DNA from 2 places in the Rhizobium sp. TRM95796 genome. Region 1 is predicted to be linked to the other one. Evidence: riboswitches for the same ligand, from Rfam matches in the RefSeq annotation. Region 1 holds a riboswitch; the other holds the start of a gene.
The links. Region 1 has a riboswitch for thiamine pyrophosphate ahead of thiB (thiamine ABC transporter substrate binding subunit). Riboswitches for the same ligand answer to the same signal wherever they lie in the genome.

Region 1 (7,332 bases):
GCGCGTTGATGACGATGACGGCGAAGGGCGCGCCGACGCCGACCCATCCCAGGCGGAGCGTCAGCACGAACCAGCCTGCCCCCAGCGCCAGCGGCGGCAGCAGCAGGATGAAGTCGGTGAGGCCGAGGCTCCGCCGCGCCAGCGATCCCGGCGCAAACCGCCGCCGCGCCTGGAGCAGCGTATAGCCGAGCAGGGTGGAGAGAAGCCCTGAAGATATGGCGATGACGAGGCTTATCGACAGCGCGCGGTGAAAGAGAGGATCAGAGACGAGACGGAATAGATCCGCTCTTACTCCGGCAGACGCCGCCGCGACGAGCGGCGCGGCCACGAACAGGGTGAAGACGAGGATGATCACACTGTCGACTCCCAGTGCCCAGGCGCCTCGCGCATCCGGTCGGAAAGGCCGTGACGACAGCGTCGAGCGGGCGTGTTCAACGTCAGGCGCGAGACGAAGAACCTGGAAAACGAAGCCGGTCAAAACAATCTGCAGCAATGTGAGCGCCAGCGCTCGTGCCGGATCGAAATCGAATTTCAGAGCCTGATAGATCGCGACTTCCAGCGTCGATGTCGCCGGACCGCCTCCCAGCGTCAGGATGATGGTGAAACTGGTCATGCACAGCATGAAGATCAGGCCCGCCGCGCCAGGCAAGGCTTTGAGGAGCGCCGGCCCCTCGACAAACCGGAAAAGGGAGAGCCGGGAAAAGCCGAGACTGGCGGCGAGCCGCCATTCGTCGCGCGGCGTCGCGTCGAGGCCCGTCAGCAGAAACCGCACGGCGAGCGGCAGGTTGAAGAACACATGGGCGATCAGAATGCCGGAGAGACCATAGATCGACAGTCGCGGAGCCCCGAACCAGACCAGCGCGTCATTGGCGAGCCCTTGCCGCCCCCAGATCTCGACCAGCCCGAACACCGCCGGCAGCACCGGCAGCCCCAAAGGCAGGACCATTAGCGCAACGACGAAACCGCGCCCCGGAAAAGACGGTCGACGCGCCAAGGCCAGCGCCACAGGAACGGCGAACGCCACCGAAAGCGCCATCGACAGAAAGGCCTGCCAGAGCGTAAACGCCGTCAGATGCCAGAGATAGGTCAGGGGCGGGTAGGAGGCCTCCGGCGCGGCGGCCAGAAGGCCGGCCGCCGCGAGCGCGACGAACAGCAGGATGCCGGCCAGGCTGAAGAAGCCGGCCGAGATCCAGACCCTGTCCTCGCGCGCGCGGATCATGAGCCGGCTTACTTCATGCTCATGGCGGCCAGCCACTCGTCGATCCAGGCTTTCCGCTGGGCCGCGACCTCTTCCGGCGCGATCACCAGCGTCTTCTCCGGACTGACCAGCTTGCCGAACACCGGGTTGAGCGGCGCCGATGTCTTGGCGGCCGGCATCATCCAGTTGTTCTCGGGAATGACGTCCTGAAACTCGGGCGAGATCATGAAGCTGAGGAAGGAGCGCGCGAGCTCCGCGTCTTTCGTCGTCTTCACCATGCCCGCGACTTCGACCTGGATCGGATGTCCCTCGGAGAAGGCGGCGGCCTGGTAGCGGTTCTGGCTCTCGGCGATCATGTGATAGGCCGGCGAGGTGGTGTAGGACAGCACCATCGGCGCTTCGCCCTTGGTGAACAGCCCATAGGCTTCCGACCAGCCCGGCGTCACGGTGAGCACGCGCGGCTTGAGCTTCGTCCAGGCCTCGCCCGCCTTGTCGCCATAGACCGCCTTCATCCAGACCAGCAGGCCGAGACCGGGCGTGGAGGTGCGGGGATCTTCGATGACGATCTTCTCGTCCGGATTGCCCTCGACCAGCTCGTTCAGGCTCTTCGGTGGGCTCTTCATCGTCTCGGTGTCGTAGATCACGGCAAAGTGGCCGTAGTCATAGGGCACGAAGACGGGATCGCTGAAACCGCCGGGAATCGCGACGCGGGTGGTGTCGACGCCGTGATCGGCGAACATGCCGGTGTCGCGCGCTTCCTGCACCAGATTGTTGTCGAGGCCGAGCACGATGTCGGCCTTGGTCTTGTCTCCCTCGGTCTTCAGCCGCGTCAGCAGCGCCACCCCGTCGCCGAGGCTGACATAATCCACCTTGCAGGCGCAGGTCTTTTCGAACGCCGCCTTCACCTTGGGGCCGGGACCCCATTCCGAGGTGAAGCTTTCATAAGTGTAGATCGTCAGCGTCTTCTCGGCCGAAAAAGCGGGATGGGCGAGGGAGAAAGCGGCGAGGGCCGCCAGAGAATACAGGGTCGCGTTGCGCATCAGCGCCTCCTTCATGTTTCAACAAACGGGAATAGGGCGCTGAGATATCGTGCCGTCTAATCCCTCCGCCGGTGCTAACCGGATCAGGTTCTTCGGGTTGGTCTTGGGACCTCTCAGCCGACGATCGTTGCCGATCGCAGCACCCCGTTAGAGCGGTTCTCTCTGTAAAGGGAGTTTTTCACTCTGGCAAGTTCGCCGCGTCAGCGAGGGAGCGTACGGGTGCGCATGAAACGTTGCTCCCTGACCTCCGCGCCCCACTGATGTCCCAGCCATTCCTCCTGCAACTTGAAGCCCGATCGTTCGTAGAGGGCGCGGGCGGGGTCGAGGCCGGCGAATGTCCAGAGGTGGATTTCCTTGAAATCGTTTCTGTCGGAGAATTCGAGCGCCCGCTGCATGAAACGACGCCCCAGTCCTCGCCCCTGCATCCGCTCCTCGACGATGACCCAGCGCAGATGCGCTTTTCCATCGCCGAGATCCTCGCCGTCGATGGCCGCCGAACCGACGATGTCGTCGCCCTGCACAGCCAGCCAGATTTCGTTGCAGGTCCTGGAGGCGCGGCCGATGAACTCCGCCAATCCGGATGCGACCTTCGCTTCGAAGGCGGCTCCGAACTTCCACCGCCGGCTATAATAGCGAGCGTGAAGCCCGGCTATGGCGCCGATGCAGCCCGGTCTGTAGCCGGAGACGATTTCGACCTCGGGAGGCGCAGACGAAGCGCCGGTCCTGACCTCCGCAAGCGCATCGGCATAGGCGTTCAGCCCCTCGCGGATCAGTCTGCGCCGGCCGGGATCGCACGTGGTCAACGCTCGGGACACCTGATTGTCGGCATAGCGATCGATGGCGGCGGCGAGCGCCACGCCTTTGTCGGTCAGGAAGAGCCTTTTTCTCCGTTTGTCCCCGTCGTCGCTCTCCTCCGCCAACAATCCGTCTTCCGAAAGCTTTGCAAGAAGGCGGCTGACGCTGGACTTTTCCAGCAGCAACAGCGATGCGAGATTCTTGGCGGTCAGGTCCGTCTGCATCAGTTCGACCAGCGTGTGAACCGCCGACGGCGACAGGGTCGTGCCGGCGAGCCCTCGTCGAAGAAAGCCGAGCTCCCGCACCAGCCGTCTCGACGATTGGCGGATAGCGTCGATCTCTTGCCGCATGCTCCCTCCCAATAGTTGTATCGTACAACGATATGACGGCGACAGCCGAACCGCAAGAGCGTCCCGACGGCTTGAAATGCCGCAAATGCAGGGATATGGAGGCCGCAGTCTTCAACCTCCGAACCGAAAGTGGCGGCACATGTCCGAACGCAAGCTTTTCCTTCTCCCCGGCGATGGCATCGGCCAGGAAACCATGGCCGAAGTCCGCAAGTTCATCACCGCGATGAACGAGAAGTTCGACGCCGGTTTCGTCACCGACGAAGGCCTGGTCGGCGGATCGGCCTATGACGCCCATGGCGCGGCGATCTCCGAACAAGACATGGAAAAGGCGCAGGCCGCTGACGCCGTTCTCTTTGGCGCGGTCGGCGGCCCGAAGTGGGATTCTGTTCCTTATGACGTCCGCCCGGAAGCCGGCCTTCTGCGCCTGCGCAAGGATCTGGCGCTGTTCGCCAATCTTCGTCCGGCGATCTGCTATCCGGCGCTCGCCAACGCCTCCTCGCTGAAGCCCGAGATCGTCGAAGGTCTCGATATCCTGATCGTCCGCGAGCTGACCGGCGGCGTCTATTTCGGCAGCCCCAAGGAAATCATCGATCTCGGCAACGGCCAGAAGCGCGGCATCGACACCCAGGTCTATGACACGTTCGAAATCGAACGCATTTCCTCGGTCGCCTTCGAGCTTGCGCGCACACGCGGCAACAAGGTCTGCTCGATGGAGAAGCGCAACGTCATGAAGTCGGGCGTGCTCTGGAACGAGGTCGTGACGGCGACCCACAAGGCGAAGTATCCCGACGTTAAGCTCGAGCATATGCTGGCCGACGCCGGCGGCATGCAGCTCGTCCGCTGGCCGAAGCAGTTCGACGTCATCGTCACCGACAATCTGTTCGGCGACATGCTCTCCGACATCGCCTCGATGCTCACGGGTTCGCTCGGCATGCTGCCGTCCGCCTCGCTCGGCGCGCCCGATCCGAAGACCGGCAAGCGCAAGGCGATGTATGAGCCCGTGCACGGCTCGGCGCCGGATATCGCCGGCCAGGGCATCGCCAATCCGATCGCCATGATCGCCTCCTTCGCCATGTGCCTGAGATATTCCTTCGCTATGATCAAGGAAGCCGATGCGCTGGAAAAGGCCATCGCCAATGTGCTGGAGAAGGGCATCCGCACCGGCGACATCATGGCCGAAGGCTGCAAGAAGGTCGGCACCGTGGAAATGGGCGACGCGATCCTCGAGGAGTACCTCACCCTCGCGGCGTAACGCCCCGAGGGAGGTTACTGCTGCATGACCATGACGACGACGCCCCGGATAGGCTTTTCGCTGGCAGAACTCAGGGCGACGGGGCTGTTGAGGCCCTATTTCGCCCTACCGCTCATCGTCGCGGTTTCCGTCATCATGGGATTGCAGTTCGACGCCTGGGCTGGCGGCCAGATGGGCCGCTGGCCGGTCTGGCTGAGCCATCCCAGCCGGCTGATGACCGATTACGCCAAATCCGGCTGGATCTTATGGTCCAGCGCCGCCTTGATCGTCACTATTTATGTCAGCTATCGCGACATGGATGGCGGCGCGGTCAGGGATTTCACCCGCCGCCTCATCGGGGCGGCAGCTTTCGTCTTCGCCAGCGTCGCCGTTTCCGGCCTTGGCGCCATGCTCCTCAAGAACGCCATCGGCCGCGCCAGACCCGCGCTGTTCTCGGAAGCCGGCGCTTTCGCGTTTCGGCCGTTCGAGATGCAATTCTTCTATCAGGGTTTTCCCTCCGGCCACGGAACCACGGCCGGCGCTTTCTTCACCGCCCTCGCCATTCTCTATCCCCGCTACTGGCTGATCTGGACCGCCCTGGGCGTCGCGCTCGCTTCGACGCGGGTATTCGTCGGCGCGCATTATCCCTCGGATGCGACGGCGGGCTTCCTGCTCGGCGCCTGGTTCGCTTTCGCCATTGCTTGCATTTTCCATGCACGCGGCTGGTGGCCCGACCGGCGACGGTGTTGAAGCCGGTCTTCAACGCCGCGCAATGCAAAAAGAATGGGGCCCGGCAAGTTCCGCCGGGCCCCTGTCGTTTGACCTTTTGAGACGCTTCAAAGAGCGTGCACGTCGTTGTGCCTGGTTTCCTTGAGGAAGATCATGCCGATGATCAGACTCATCACCGCGATCACGATCGGGTACCACAGGCCATAATAGATATCGCCCTTGGCCGCCGACATCGCGAAAACGATGGCCGGGAGCAGGCCGCCGAACCAGCCGTTGCCGATGTGATAGGGCAGCGACATGCCGGTGTAGCGGATGCGGGTGGGGAACATTTCCACCAGCATGGCGGCGATCGGGCCATAGACCATGGTCACATAGATCACGAGAACGGTCAGGATGGCGATGCACTGCACCCAGTTCACTTCGTCCGGATTGGCGACGATCTTGAATTCGCCGCCGGCCGGCACCTTGTAGACCGCCATTTCGGTCACCCCTTCGAGATCTTTGGCCGTCGCATATTTCTCGCGGATGATCTTGGCCGCCGACATCGTTTCCGGCGTCAGCGCGCGAATTGCCGCCTCATCCAGGTTCAGTTCCGGATTGGCCGCCACGAAACCGGCGATCTTCGTTTCCGGCACGAAAGCGGAGCCGCGGGCCAACGGATAACCAGCGTCCTTGAGGGCGAAGAAGGCCGCCTTCTGGAAGCTTGCGTCGAGCCCCTTGGCCTGATCGCCGGCCTTGGCGGCGTCATAGCTCTGCACCGTCTCGTTCTTGATCTTGACGGTCGCGGCGGTCCCGGCGGGAGCGGCCACGATGTCGTAGGGGATCGAGTTCTTGGTCAGGAAGGCGGTGGCGATGTCGCAGGACGTAGTGAATTTGGCCGTGCCGGTCGGGTTGAACTGGAAATTGCAATCCGCCGGATCGGCCGTCACCGTGGCGCGAATCTCGGCCTGCGCCTGGGCGAGGGCGGGATTGCCGGCCCAGGTCAACGCCTTGAACAGCGGGAAATAGGTGAGCGCGGCGAGCGCCAGCCCCAGCATGATCACCGGCTTGCGGCCGATCTTGTCGGACAGCCAGCCGAACACCACGAAGAACAGCGTGCCGATGGCGAGCGAGATCGCCACCATGACATTGGCGTCCTGCAGGTCGATCTTCAGCACGTTCTGCAGGAAGAACAGCGCGTAGAACTGGCCCGAATACCAGACGACGGCCTGACCTGCGACCGCGCCGAACAGAGCGAGAACGGCGATCTTGGCGTTCTTCCACTGGCCGAAAGCTTCCGAGATCGGCGCTTTGGAGGTCTTTCCCTCTTCTTTCATCTTCTTGAAGGCGGGGGATTCGTTCATCTGCATGCGGATCCAGACCGACACGCCGAGCAGGGCCACGGAGATCAGGAAGGGAATGCGCCAGCCCCATTCGGCGAATGCGTCGCGTCCGAGCAAGGTCTGCACGCCCAGGATCACCAGCAGCGACAGGAACAGGCCGAGCGTTGCTGTTGTCTGGATCCAGGATGTGTAGAAGCCGCGGCGATCATCGGGCGCGTGTTCGGCCACATAGGTCGCGGCGCCGCCATATTCGCCGCCGAGCGCGAGGCCCTGTAGCAGTCGCAGAATGATGAGAATGATGGGCGCGGCGATGCCGATCTGCGCCGAACCGGGCAGAAGACCGACCACGAACGTGGATACGCCCATGATCAGGATGGTGACGAGGAAGGTGTATTTGCGGCCGACGATGTCGCCCAACCGTCCGAACACCAGCGCGCCGAACGGACGCACGAGAAAGCCAGCCGCAAAAGCGAGCAGGACGAAGATGTTGCGCGTCGCTTCAGGGTAGGAATTGAAGAAGGCGACGCCGATATAGGCTCCCAGAGAGCCGTAGAGATAGAAGTCGTACCATTCGAACACGGTGCCGAGAGAGGAGGCGAAAATCACCTTCTTCTCCTCTCGCGACATCGGCCGGCCGCGGCTGTGTGTGGCTGCAATATCCGCCATG
Region 2 (7,332 bases), on a different contig from region 1:
TCTGCAGAAATTCCTGGATGTCCGCCGCGGCGACATCTGCCGCGATCTCGACGGCGACCCGGTGTTCATGGCGCAGGACGGCTTCTCGCTTCGCTATGAATCGGAGCGCCATCCCGCCATCAAGATGATCGCCATCAAGGAATATCATATTCAGAAGGCGGCATGATCGAAGGCCGCCGAAAGTCCGGCGGCTAGCCGTCAGGCGGTCAGGTCGTTCAGGAAATCGTCGCACCAGCGCTGGACCGTCTGCTTTTTCAGGTGCTCCATCATGCCGCTCCAGCGCTCCTTGCGCTCGTCGAGCGGCATATGGATGGCCCGTGCGATGGCGTTGGCCGCGCCTTCGATGTCATAGGGATTGACGAGCAGCGCGCCCTTGAGCTCGCGCGCCGCGCCGGCGAAGCGTGAGAGAACGAGAACGCCGGGATCTTCCGGGTCCTGCGCCGCGACATATTCCTTCGCCACCAGGTTCATGCCGTCGCGCAGAGGCGTCACCAGCCCCACCCGCGCCAACCGGTAGAGGCCTGCGAGCACCGGACGGGCGACGGAGCGATTGATGTAGCGGATCGGCACCCAGTCGACCGTGCCGAGCGCGCCGTTGACGCGGCCCGCCTGTTCGGCGACCGTGCGCTGCATCGCCTCATATTCAGGGACTTCGGAGCGTGATTTCGGCGTGACCTGGAGATAGGTGACCTTGTTGTGCTGGTCGGGATTGGCGGTGACGAATTTCTCGAAGGCGTCGATGCGCTGGGTCAGCCCTTTGGAGTAATCGAGCCGGTCGACGCCGATGATGAGGTTGCGGCCTTCGATACTGGCGCGGGCTTTCGTGACCATCGCATGCTTGGCGGCGCGCCGCGCATAGGCGGCAAAAGCCTCCGTCTCGATACCGATCGGATAAGCCCCGCCCTTGAAGATACGACCGAAGGAAGACAATCGTCCATCGTCCAGTCGCTCACCAATGCCTTCGCGCACCAGCCCGCCGGCGAAATTGTCGAAGTCATGATCGGTCTGGAATCCGACGAGATCATATTCCGCCAAGCCCTTCATGATTTCCTCATGCACCGGCATGGTGAACAGCACGTCGGCGGGCGGCAGCGGAATATGCAGGAAGAAGCCGATGCGATTCTTGACGCCCAGCGCGCGCAATTCGATCGCGAGCGGGATCAGGTGATAGTCATGCACCCAGATGACGTCGTCGGGCTCGAGCATCGGCGCGAGCTTGGCGGCGAAGAAACGGTTGACGCGGAAATAGCCGCTCATTTCCTTGCGGGCATATTCGGCGAGATCAAGCCGATAATGGCAGATCGGCCAGAGCACGCGATTGGCGAAGCCGTGGTAATATTCCTCGACATCGCGATCCGTCAGATCGGTCAAGGCATAAGTGATGTTGCCCTGCTTCTGGATCGTCAGCTCCGCCGGCTCGTCTTCGCCGGACGACTTCCCGGACCAGCCCATCCAGATGCCGCCGCGCTCCTTGAGCGCGGCCTGCAGCGCGACAGCGAGACCGCCGGCGGGAGCCGTCCCGGTTTTGTCGGGAACGGGAACGCGGTTTGAGACGACCACAAGTCTGCTCATGGCGAAAATCCTTTCATGCGGAAATGTATCAGGAGCGGGCGGCCAGAGCCGACAGAGCCGCTCTGAGGGATCGGGGTGACGGAAGCCGCCATTGCGCCGTGGTTTCAGCGGGGGTTTCGACGATGCGGATCGAAGCGCCGCCATGCGCATTGACCGCTTTGAACATCGCCTCGTCGGTGACGTCGTCGCCGATCGCCACCGGAATGCGGCCCATAAACGGCGGCTCATGCAGAAAGGCCTGCACAGCCCGACCCTTGTCGGCGCTGTCGGGCCGGATCTCGACCACCATCTTGCCGCGCTGCAATTCATAACCGGGGCCGATCGCGGCGAGCGCCGCCTGCATGGTGACGTCGACTTCCATCGCATAACAGGGAGCCTGGCGATAATGAATGGCCACGGCGGCGGTCTTGTCTTCGAACAGCACACCCGGCCAGGCCTTGGCGGCGCGAGCCAGTTCGCGCTTGGCGTCGTCGAAGGCGGGCGTGGGCGCGCTTCGCGTGATGCGGCCGTCGGCGCAGCGACGCTCAACGCCATGCAGACCCGCAATCGGAAAGCGGCGCGGCTCGAACAGGCGATCGGCATAGGGCAAGGCCCGCCCGGTAACCAGCGCCATGGCGCCGCCTAGCCTTTGCGACAGGCGATCGAGGATCCCCGGCAAGTCCGGAGGAATTCGGATCGCGTCGGGAGTGGCGGCCAGATCGATCAGTGTGCCGTCGATATCCAGAAAGAGCGCATATCCCAGCGGATTGGAATCGATGTCCGAAAACACATCTTCAACCGCACGGCCAACGTCGAACATACCAGCAAACCCTATAATTTCCGCTTCGGTCGTCCCGCTCTGTTCAGAGCCCAATGCTCCCCAGTGTCGCAACGCCGATGACGACGCTAAGTTCCTCCATGCGTCGCGAAAAGTTTTTCGGATGACAGGCCAGTTTAAAGCTGGCATATCTCGGTGTGTTGAGAGACAGGGGCGTTCGTCGCAAGACGGGCTGAGAAGCACCCTTCGAACCTGAACCAGATAATGCTGGCGGAGGGAGTCGCTCGGATGATCCGCCCGCGCGACAAGCGCACTCCCATCGGATCGTTCCTGCCGCTTGCCCCGCTGGAAAGGGGCAAGATGACTGATTTGACCACTCCCGGCGCCTATCTCGAAGCGATGCGCGCTGAAGCGCCGCTCGTTCACTGCATCACCAATTACGTGGCGATGAACATCGCCGCCAACAGCCTGCTTGCGGCGGGCGCATCGCCCGCCATGGTGCATGCGGCGGAGGAGGCCGGCGAATTCGCGAGCTTCGCCGCAGCGCTCACCATCAATATCGGCACGCTGTCGCCCGACTGGGTCGAGGGCATGACGGCTGCTGCGCGCGGCGCGCGCGAAGCGGGCGTTCCCTGGGTATTCGATCCCGTCGCGCATTTCGCCACCGCCTATCGGCGACAGGCGACAGAGGCGCTGATGGCGCTTCGGCCCGATATCGTCAGGGGCAATGCATCGGAGATCCTGGCGCTGGCCGGTGGTCAAAGCACTGCCAAAGGCGTCGACGCCCGCGACCCCGTGCATGCGGCGGAAGAGGCAGCCCGGCGGCTGGCGGGCGAGCGGGACACGATCGTCGCCGTCACCGGCGAGACGGATTTCGTCACCGACGGGGTGCGCGCGTTGAGGATCTCCGGCGGTTCACCCCTGATGCCGAAAGTGACGGCGCTCGGCTGCTCGCTGACCTGCATGATCGGCGCCTATGCCGGCGTGAAGGGCGCCGATCTGTTCGATGCGACAGCGGCGGCGCTCGCCTACTTCGCCGTGGCGGGAGCCCGCGCCGAAGCCGCCGCAGAGGGACCAGGCAGTTTCTCGGTCCATTTCCTCGATCAGCTCGCGCTCGTGGATGGCGCAGCGCTCGATGCGGCCAACCGGATGGAGGTCGCATGAACCGCTTCGATCTCTCGCTCTATCTCGTGCTGGATCCCGTGCTCTCCGAGCCCCTCGGCGTGATTGAAACGGCGCGCCGCGCCGTGCGCGGCGGCGCGACCATGGTTCAACTGCGCGACAAGACGGCGACGACCGAACAGCGGATCGAAACCGGGCTTCTCCTCAAATCCGTGCTGGCCGGCAGCGGAGCCCGGCTGATCGTCAACGACGACGTCGAGGCGGCCATGGCGATCGCCGCCGACGGCGTTCATATCGGTCAGGGCGATCTCGATCTGCGGGCGGCGCGCGACCGCATCGGCGACGACATGCTTCTCGGCCTGTCGATCGGCAGTGTGGCGGAAGCCGAAGCGCTCGATCCCACGCTGGTGGATTATGTCGGCGTCGGTCCGGTGTTTCCGACAGCGACAAAACCGGACCATCCGCCGGCGATCGGTCTCGACGGGCTTCAGGCGGTCATTCGCGCCACGCATCTTCCCGCCGTGGCGATCGGCGGCGTGAAGATTGGCCATATCAGCGCGATCCTGGCCAGAGGCGCCAAAGGCGTCGCCGTCGTGTCGGCGATTTGCGGGCAGCCCGATCCGGAAGTCGCGGCGCGCACGCTCCGCGCGGAAATCAGCAGGAGCCTGGTATGATCGCCAATGTCTTGTCGATCGCCGGCTCCGACCCCTCGGGCGGCGCCGGCATCCAGGCCGACCTCAAGGCCTTTTCCGCCCGCGGCGTGTTCGGCATGGCGGCGCTGACCGCCTTGACGGCGCAGAACACGCAAGGCGTCTCGACTGTACACGCTTTGCCCGCCGATTTCGTGGGCGAGCAGATCCGCATGGTGTTCTCAGACGTGCGCGTCGATGCGGTCAAGATCGGCATGATCGCCAATGCGGAGATCGCCGCAGCCGTGGCGGAAGCGCTTCGCCTTTACTGCCGCGCGCCCGTGGCGCTCGATCCGGTGATGATCGCCAAGGGCGGCGCGCCGCTCCTCGACCCCGAGGCGATGGAGACGGTGCGGCGGGCGCTTCTGCCGCTCGCCACGGTCGTCACGCCCAATCTGCCGGAAGCAGCGGCGCTGCTCGGCAGGCCGGAAGCGCGGTCGCGCGAAGAAATGGCGGCGCAGGCCCGCGCTCTTCTGGCGCTCGGGCCGCAGGCGGCGCTCGTCAAGGGCGGGCACCTTGATGACGACGAGAGCCCGGATGTGCTGGCGACATACGGAGGGCTGCAGTGGTTCGAAAGCCGGCGCGCGCCGACGAAAAACACCCATGGCACCGGCTGCTCGCTGTCGAGCGCCATCGCCGCTGAACTCGCCAAGGGACAGGCTATTTCCGAAGCCATATGCGCCGCCAAGGACTGGCTCCGCGGCGCGATTGAAGCCTCCGGCCAGCTAAGCGTCGGCGCGGGCCATGGGCCCATCCATCATTTTCATCATCTCTGGACCGAACAGGACATTCCCCGATGAGCAAGCCGATTGCAGAACAGACCGTCATCGTCACGGGAGGGGGTCGCGGCCTCGGCGCGGCGATCGCCCGCGCTTTTGCGCGCGAAGGCGCCAATGTCGTCATCAACTACCGCAACAGCCGGGAGAAAGCGGAGGCGCTGGCCGAGACGCTGGGCCCAAAGGCGCGGGCGATCCGCGCCGATGTGCGGAATGCAAACGACGTCGAAGCGTTGATCGAAGCCGCGAAGGACGCCTTCGGCGGCGTCGATACGGTGGCGCACAACGCGCTGGCCGATTTCAGCTTCAACGGAGAGGCGAGAGACAAGCTCGACCACCTATCCTGGGAGGCGGTCAATGCGCATCTGGAGACCGGCCTCAAGGGCGCGCTCAACCTGATCCGGGCCGCCAGACCCGGCTTGGCGTCGCAAGGCTCCGGGCGGCTGGTGTTCATCGGCACCAATCTGTTTCAGAACCCGGTCGTGCCCTATCACGACTACACCGCCGCCAAGGCCGCGCTCCTGTCGCTCACGCGCACGGCGGCCAAGGAGCTGGGGCCTGACGGCATCACCGTCAACATGGTCTCGGGCGGCTTGCTGCGGATGACGGATGCGAGCGCGGCGACGCCCGAAGCCGTGTTCGATCTCATCGCCGCCAATACGCCGCTGCAGCGGGTGACGACGCCGGAGGAAGCCGCCGACGCAGTGCTGTTCTTCGCCAGCCCCTGGGCGCGCGCGGTGACGGGCCAGAACCTGATCGTCGATGGCGGGCTGGTGTTCGGCTGAGTTCAGTCGCCTTGGGAGCCGGGGAGATCGCCGATCTCTCCGATCCACGGCGCGGCCGAACGGGTCCATTTCTGGCGGCCGGGTTCGAGTTCAGCGCGCTGGTCGATGCTGCCCCAGCGGATACCCCAGGTCTCGAAGGCCGCGCCCTGGCCTGTGGTGAAGATGGGAGAGCCGCAATTGGCGCAGAAATATTGAAGGCGAATGGCGCCGCTGCCGCCGCGTTTCTCATAGACCTTGGGCGGCTCGCCGGTCTGGCGGATCCGGTCTCGCCCGGTCAGCGCGGTGACGCGGAACGGCGAGCCGGTCAGCGACTGGCAATCGGTGCAATGGCAAATGGAGACGCGCTCCGGGTCGATCTCCGCCTCATACGACACCCGGCCGCAATGGCACCGTCCTGTGATCTGCATGGTCCACTCCTTGCTGTGACTGGACAATGCGGCAGGGCGGAAAAATGTTCAATGCTCAGCTTTCGAGGCCGATGACCTTTTCAAAGGCTTCCCAGCTCTCATCCATCGCATAGGCGCGATTGATGAAGGGAATGCTGAAATGGCCGTAGATCAGCGACAGCTGCCATTCCGCCGTCTCTTCGTCCACGCCGGCAACCTGCTGGAGATAAAGAACCGAGGCGAGCCCTGTGCGATCGACGCCCGACATGCAGTGCACCAGGATCGGCTTGGGCGCATCGCGCATGATGCGGGTGAGATCGGCCATCTGCACGGCGTTCAGTTCTCGGGCGGCCGACATGGCGAAATCGACATGATGAAGACCCAGAGCCTTGGACTCGTTGATCTCGTCGACATACCAGCTCGAACCCTTCTTGCTGGCGCCCCGCAGGTTGATCACCGTCTTGATGCCGTAAGTCCTGGCGTAATAGGCGATATCGGCGGCGGAAGGCTGCGCCGAGCGGTAGAACTCGCCGGGGATGACCTCATGAAAGTTCCCGCGCAGGAATTGCTGGCCGAGGAATAAGCCGCCGGCGAGGACCAAAAGGCCGACGCCCAGCGCCGTTCGCTTGAAGAGCCGCTTCCACTGCATGCCGCCGTCCGATCTCATTAGAACAATTCCAATATAAGCCAACGCCTATATCAGCGACGTCTTCGCCAAGGAAGCGGCATTTCTGCGGCAAAAGCGCATACGGCCAATCGTTTTTGCTTCAGGCGCCATGACGCTCTGCGATCGCCTGCACCTGAGGAATGGCGCGCAGCCGGCGGGAATGCGCTTCGACGCGTGGCGTCTCGGCTTTTATCTGCTGCGGATCACGCCAGCTTGCGACCATCCAGAGATAGAGATCGGCCATGGAAGGACTGTCCCCCACTAGAAAATCGCCCTTCATCTCCGCCTCGATGATCGCGTATTGCGCGCCGAGATAGTCTTCCGCCGCGACGCGGACGGCGTCCGCGCCGTCCGGATCCACGGTGTAGCGATCGGCATAGGCCTTGCGCAACTCGCCCTCATAGATGTTGACCGCCATGAAGATCAGCCAGCGGTCATGTCGCGCCCGCGCGCTCGATCCGGGGCGCGGGGCGAGACCGGCCTCCGGAAAGGCGTCGGCCAAATGCAGCAGCATGGCGGCGCTTTCGGTCATCACGCCGCCATCCGGCAGCACGAGCGCGGGCACCTGCCGGCGCGGA

Region 2: linked by a shared signal. The riboswitch ahead of thiM (hydroxyethylthiazole kinase) and the one ahead of thiB (thiamine ABC transporter substrate binding subunit) in region 1 are both predicted to bind thiamine pyrophosphate.

The regions. Positions count from the first base shown of each region.
Region 1 covers NZ_JAOXHE010000008.1:100,895-108,226, reverse strand. The annotation lists gene OCK01_RS16970 (thiamine/thiamine pyrophosphate ABC transporter permease ThiP) at 1-1,219, opposite strand, end outside; gene thiB (thiamine ABC transporter substrate binding subunit) at 1,228-2,238, opposite strand; TPP riboswitch at 2,282-2,395, opposite strand; gene OCK01_RS16960 (bifunctional helix-turn-helix transcriptional regulator/GNAT family N-acetyltransferase) at 2,439-3,383, opposite strand; gene leuB (3-isopropylmalate dehydrogenase) at 3,523-4,635, shown strand; gene OCK01_RS16950 (phosphatase PAP2 family protein) at 4,660-5,364, shown strand; gene OCK01_RS16945 (MFS transporter) at 5,451-7,331, opposite strand.
Region 2 covers NZ_JAOXHE010000012.1:141,874-149,205, forward strand. The annotation lists gene OCK01_RS22715 (peptide chain release factor 3) at 1-166, shown strand, start outside; gene otsA (alpha,alpha-trehalose-phosphate synthase (UDP-forming)) at 199-1,572, opposite strand; gene otsB (trehalose-phosphatase) at 1,601-2,371, opposite strand; TPP riboswitch at 2,529-2,625, shown strand; gene thiM (hydroxyethylthiazole kinase) at 2,690-3,493, shown strand; gene thiE (thiamine phosphate synthase) at 3,490-4,125, shown strand; gene thiD (bifunctional hydroxymethylpyrimidine kinase/phosphomethylpyrimidine kinase) at 4,122-4,940, shown strand; gene OCK01_RS22745 (3-oxoacyl-ACP reductase) at 4,937-5,701, shown strand; gene OCK01_RS22750 (GFA family protein) at 5,704-6,108, opposite strand; gene OCK01_RS22755 (dual specificity protein phosphatase family protein) at 6,164-6,754, opposite strand; gene OCK01_RS22760 (glutathione S-transferase family protein) at 6,855-7,332, opposite strand, start outside.